DNA from 2 places in the Anaerostipes sp. PC18 genome. Region 2 is predicted to be linked to the other one. Evidence: predicted binding sites of a transcription regulator. Region 2 holds the regulator's gene; the other holds the start of a gene.
The links. Region 2 encodes Rex, which represses fermentation and respiration genes when NADH is low (regulators of the CRP and FNR family bind a similar motif). Its sites were predicted from a motif close to ATTGTTAANTANTTAACAAT; they were not measured.
Positions count from the first base shown of each region.

Region 1: the regulator Rex is predicted to act here: its motif matches at 1,710-1,729, upstream of P8F77_RS05765 (enoyl-CoA hydratase-related protein).

Region 1 covers NZ_CP121164.1:1,049,062-1,052,252, forward strand. Annotated here, with positions in the region: gene P8F77_RS05760 (CoA-transferase) at 1-781, opposite strand, end outside; gene P8F77_RS05765 (enoyl-CoA hydratase-related protein) at 803-1,579, opposite strand; gene P8F77_RS05770 (acyl-CoA dehydrogenase family protein) at 1,888-3,030, shown strand.
Region 2 covers NZ_CP121164.1:1,973,941-1,977,131, reverse strand. Annotated here, with positions in the region: gene abc-f (ribosomal protection-like ABC-F family protein) at 1-869, opposite strand, end outside; gene P8F77_RS10805 (redox-sensing transcriptional repressor Rex) at 1,022-1,681, shown strand; gene acpS (holo-ACP synthase) at 1,698-2,060, shown strand; gene P8F77_RS10795 (NAD(P)H-hydrate dehydratase) at 2,057-3,191, shown strand, end outside.

The DNA of each region.
Region 1 (3,191 bases), 920 kb from region 2:
TTGCACCGTCATAGTCACATCCTACACACTGTTCGTGGTCTTGCATATTTTCCACTTCCACGACTGCATCCACATAGATTCCGGGGATCTTGACTAATTTTGGATCTAAGGTACCGTCTGCGACGACCTTTTCCACCTGCACCACAACTTTTCCGCCGCTGTTCTTCACTGCCTGAGCCATGGTTGTGACTTCTGTTGTACAGCATTCATGGGAAAGTGTCACGTTGCCGTGCTCGTCAGCATATGTACCCCGGATGAATCCGATGTTCAGCGGAAAAGATTTATATAGTAATTTATCTTCTCCTAAGATTTCTACCACATCTACGATGTCCTCGGTCGTAATGTCATTTAATTTGCCGCCTTCAATGCGCGGGTCGGCAAATGTATTTAATCCCACATGAGTGATCACGCCGGGTTTGTGACCGGCGATGGCACGGTAGAGCTGTGCCAGAGTGCCCTGCGGCAGATTGTATCCTTCAATTTTGTTATCAAGGACCAGCTGTCCAAGCGTCGGGACCATGTTCCAGTGTCCGCCGATGACACGTTTGGTCATTCCTTCGTGGGCAAAATGATCCGCACCGCTTCCGTCACGGTTTCCCTGGGCAGCAGCGTAAAATAAAGTCAGGTTTTTCGGAGAACCGGTTTCCAAAAATCTTTTTTCCAGAGCTTTTGTAAGGGCTTCCGGCATTCCGCTGGCAACAAATCCGCTGGTAGTGACGGTTGTATTATCTTCTACCAGGGCAGCGGCCTGATCTGCTGTAATAATCTTAACTTTTCCCATAGTTTTTCTCCTTCATTTATTTTAGAAATCTTTTAAATCTGCTTTGCGTTTTTCAAGAAATGCAGTCATGCCTTCTTTTTTATCTTCCGTAGAAAATGCGAGTCCGAATAAATCTGCTTCTAATGTAAGTCCGCTGCTTAAATCGGTGTCCATGCCTGTGTTGATCGCTTCTTTTGCAAGAGAGATTGCATAGCTTCCTTTGGACATGATCTTAGCTGCCATCTTTTTGCAGTAATCAATCAGTTCTGCCTGAGGAACTACCTTGTTTGCAAGTCCGATCCTGTAAGCTTCTTCGGCATCGATCTGGTCACAGGTAAAGATCAGTTCTTTTGCACGTCCTTTTCCGACTAAGCGGGAGAGACGCTGTGTTCCTCCGAATCCCGGGAGGATTCCGAGTCCTGTTTCCGGCTGTGCGAATCTTGCATTTTCTGCGGCTACACGGATATCACAGGCCATGGAGATCTCACATCCGCCTCCGAGAGCATATCCATTGACAGCGGCGATCGTTACCTGAGGCATTGTCTCTAATTTAAGGAATGCTTCCTTTGCCAGCAGACCCATCTGTCTTCCTTCCGCAGGAGTGGCATTGACCATTTCAGAAATATCGGCTCCGGCTACAAATGATTTTTCTCCTGATCCTGTAAGGATAACGACTCTGATGTCCTTGCGGCGGGAGATCTCGGAAAAGCACTGGTCTAATTCTGCTAATGTCTCACTGTTTAAGGCATTTAAAGATTTTGGTCTGTTGATTGTAACTACTGCGATCTCGTTTTCTACTTCCATTAATAAATTGTTCATTCTAAATCCTCCTTGAAATGACATATACATTACACTTAATCAGCTCTTGTTAGAAAATTAACATATTGGCGTGCAAATATTTAGGATACAAAATATTATTTATGCTTCTAATATGGACTATATTTGCATGTTTGTCAATGGTTTATCAATATATTTTATTTAAATTGTATAATTCTATAAAAGATTATAAAAGTTTATTGACAATATGCACAAGTGGTGATATATTTAGCTTACAAAATATTAGTGTGCAAATATAGGGAAACAAAATGGTAAATTTATGTTAAGTTTGGTGAAAGGAGTGATTATTTATGAATTTTGAATTAACGGAACAGCAGGCAGCCATTCAGGAGACAGCAAGAAACTTTGCTCAGACAGAGTTACAGCCGGGAGTGCTCGAGAGAGATGCCAACAGTGAATTTCCGGTAGATCTCTATAAGAAGATGGGAGAACTGGGACTGATCGGACTTCCTTATCCGAAAGAAGTCGGAGGCCAGGGAGCCGATTACCTGTCTTATGTATTGGCAGTGGAGGAGATCTCTAAAGTAGATGCTTCTGTGGGTATTTCTTATTCTGTATCCACTTCTTTATATGGAGGAAGCATTATGAACTCTGACGCTCCGGTCGAGAAAAAGAATGAATTTCTGGCGCCGATATTGTCCGGACAGCACTTCGGATCTTTCGGACTCACGGAACCAAATGCGGGATCTGATGCGGGCGGATGTGTAACCGTTGCTGAAAAAGACGGGGATGAGTACATATTAAACGGTATGAAGTGTTTCAATACGAATGGACCTTTAGCCGATTATACGGCAGTATATGCCCTGACGGAACCTGAGAAAAAAGCCAAGGGACTGTCCTGTTTCGTGGTGAAGAAAGGAACTCCCGGATTTTCAGTGGGCAAAGTGGAAGACAAGATGGGAATCCGTTCCGCGCAGGTTTCAGAGATGATCCTGGAAAATGTACGGGTGCCGGCAGAAAATATGATCGTTCCTTCCGGAGACGGATTTAAACTGGCTATGAAGACTCTGGACGGAGGCCGTATCGGTGTTGCCGCACAGGGACTTGGAATTGCAGAAGGTGCATTTGAGATTGCAAAAGAATACTTAAAGACGAGAGAGCAGTTCGGCAAACCATTATACAGGAACCAGTATCTTGCATTTAAGATGGCGGAACTTGAAATGGAAATTGACGCTGCAAAGCTCATGCTTTATAAAGCTGCTACCGACAAACAGGAAGGAAGACCATATTCTATTCCGGCCGCAAAGGCAAAATACCTCTGTACAGAGGCGGCAATGCATGTGACAACAGAGGCGGTGCAGATGCTGGGAGGAAACGGTTACATGAAGGGATACCATGTAGAGCGCATGATGAGAGATGCCAAGATCACTCAGATCTACGAGGGAACCAACGAGATCCAGAAACTCGTGGTCAGCGGAGCGATTTTCAGATAGTCTGTTTTTGGAATATGAATCCTAAGTTTTCAGGGATGTCAATTATGGCATCCCCTTTTCATGCTTTACAAGGATGACTTTGCTTTAGGATAAAAGCCTTAAAATTATAGTATGTTTTCTTGACAGAAGTTTTTGTAACAGATATGATGAAATATATAGTA
Region 2 (3,191 bases):
GCCCGGCGGATGGATTTTTCCCGGTTAAACTGCTTTAGTTTTTCGATGACCGCCTTCTGGTGCCGGATCTCCTGCTGCTGGTTTTCGTACTCCTTTAAGCGGATCGCCTTTACCTGATCCCTTTTCTTAATAAAAGAAGTGTAGTTGCCGTCAAAGAGCATCGCATGCCCCGCCTCGATCTCCATCACCTTGTTGACGATCTTGTCCAGGAAATACCGGTCATGGGAGACCAGGATGACAGCGCCCTCATAGTGGCTTAAATAGTTTTCCAGCCATTGGATTGACTCAACATCCAGATGATTGGTAGGCTCATCCAGGAGAAGAATCTCGGGCTTCATCAGCAGAAGTTTTCCGAGAGCTACCCTTGTCTTTTGTCCTCCGGACAGTGTCTCAATCATTTTTTGAAAGTCTTCCTCTTTAAACCCGAGTCCTTTTAAGATTCCTGCGATCTCACTTTCATAGGCAAAACCGTTTTTCTGTTCAAATAAATGAGTGGTCCTGGTGTATTCCTCCATCTTTTCTTCGAGCTCTGCGCCGCTTAAATGCTTCATCATATGCTCCAGAGAGCGGAGTTTTTTGTCCAGTTCGATCACATCTTGTTTTATGGTCAAAAGCTCTTCATAAATGGTGCGGGAAGAAGTATGGTCCTGATGCTGTGCGAGATAGCCGATATCGGCGTCCTTCTTTTTGTGGATCTCCCCTTCGTCGGGTGTCATCTGATCCATGATGATCTTGAGCAGGGTGGACTTTCCGGCGCCGTTTAAGCCGATGACGGCGAGCCGGTCCTTCTCATTGATATGAAAGGAAATTCCTTTCAGGACTTCCTGGTCGACAAATGTTTTATGTATATTCTGACAAGATAAAACCATAGTGCACTCCTTCAAAATTTCTAAGCTGTAAAAATTCTTTTTAAGCATAACATAATTTCTGAAAAAACGCACCGAAAAGTTTGACAGTTATTAGACAATCTTATATAATTTATTTAATTTGAGTAGTTAATAAAATAAGTGGGAGGGTAATAATGTCATCAATGGATAAGAATATATCACCGGCAGTTATAAAGAGATTACCTAGATATTACCGTTATTTGGGGGCTTTGAAAGCAAAAAATATTACGAGGATCTCATCCAAAGAGCTGAGCGAGAGAATGAAAGTAACTGCATCCCAGATCCGACAGGACCTGAATAACTTTGGAGGTTTCGGGCAGCAGGGATACGGTTACAATGTAGAAAACCTTTACGTGGAGATCGGCAAGATCCTGGGGCTTGACAAGAGCAATCAGATGATCATTGTCGGTGCCGGAAATCTGGGGCAGGCATTGGCCAATTATCAGGATTTCAACAATAACAGCATTGGTTTTCAGGTGATCGCACTGTTCGATGTAAATCCGAAGCTGATCGGCATCACGGTGCACGGAGTAGAAGTGCACGATATTGACGATATGGAAGAGTTTATAAAGAATCATGAGATCAAGATCGCAGCCCTCACGCTTCCGCAGGACCAGGCGCCGAAGATTGCCAAAGATCTTGTGTCCTGGGGCATCAAAGGATTTTGGAACTTTGCTCCTGTGGATCTCACGCTGCCAGACAGTGTGACCGTGGAGAATGTCCATCTGGCAGAAAGTCTCATGACGCTGACTTACAATATTCACAGCAGGGAAGACGGCGAGGGCGCGGAGTAAAGACGGGAGGAACGCCATGATTGTCGGTATAGGAACTGACCTGATAGAAATCGGGCGGGTACAGAAGATGGTGGAGAGAAAGAACCGCCTAAGCCGGATTTTTTCAGAAGAGGAACTGGCATACGCAGGTTTAAACAGTACGACTCTTGCTGGTAATTTTGCAGTTAAAGAAGCCGTTTCCAAAGTATTTGGAACCGGCTTCTTCGGATTGGAGCCCTATGAGATCGGAGTGTTCCGGGATTCAAAAGGAGCGCCTTATGTGAAACTGACAGGCAGAGCCGAAAAGCTGGCATCGGATATGCAGATTACGAAATTTCATGTGTCGGTTACGAACACAGGGGGGCTGGCACAGGCTTTTGTCATAGGAGAGTGTCTATGAAATATGTTTTGAAAAATCAGGAAATGCAGGATGTTGATAAAGAGACCATACAGCAGATCGGAATGCCGGGTCTTGTGCTGATGGAGCGGGCCAGCGAAAAAATTGCCCGAAGGCTCATGGAAACGGTCAGAAAAAGTGACAGGATACTTTCTGTGGCAGGATGCGGAAATAACGGGGGAGATGCGCTGGCTGCGGCCAGAATCCTTCTGGAGGAAGGATATTCTGTGGATTTCACAGTCGTGGGGGAGCTGTCCAAGGCATCCGGAGATTTAAAGACGCAGTATGATATCCTTACCCGTCTTGGGTATGAGCAAAAAAAAGAAATAGATTATAACGGCTATGACTGGATTTTGGAAGGAATGTTCGGCGTAGGCCTTTCCAGGGAGATAGCGGGGATATATCGGACCGTTGTGGAGAGGATCAATGAAAGCAGAGCCAGAGTCATGTCGGTCGATATTCCCTCCGGCATCAGCGGGGATACGGGGAAAGTCCTTGGATGCGCCGTCAGGGCAGACGCTACGGTGACGTTCGGCGGGCCCAAGGCAGGACATCTGCTCTATCCGGGAAGAGAATATGCGGGACGGCTGTATGTAGAAAAGATAGGTTTCTTTGATTCCGTTTTAAAGAAGCATGCAGGGGGATTCACATACGACAGGGAAGATCTAAAGAGGCTTCCGGGCCGTTTTGCGGATTCTCACAAGGGCACCTACGGAAAAGTCCTGATCATAGCAGGAAATGAGACGATGTCAGGGGCTGCTTTTTTTTCGGCAAAGAGTGCTCTGCGCATGGGCAGCGGACTGGTAAAGGTGATTTCCTGTGAAGCCAACCGTCCGATTCTGCAGTCTATGCTTCCGGAAGTACTGTTCGGAACATATGAGAATGTAAAAAAAGCCCTTGAATGGTGTGACTGTATCTTATTCGGACCTGGAATGGGAGTCTCAGAGCGGACCAAAGAATTATTGGAAGAGGTTTTACAGTGTGGAAAGAAACCTCTTTTGCTGGATGCCGACGGCCTGAATACGGTCAGCCGTTATGGAATGGAGATCGATTATCCGGCAGGGTGTGTTCTCACACCGCATCTCCTGGAAGCTGCAAGGCTTCTTGAAATATCCGCAGAGCAGGTGAAAGAAA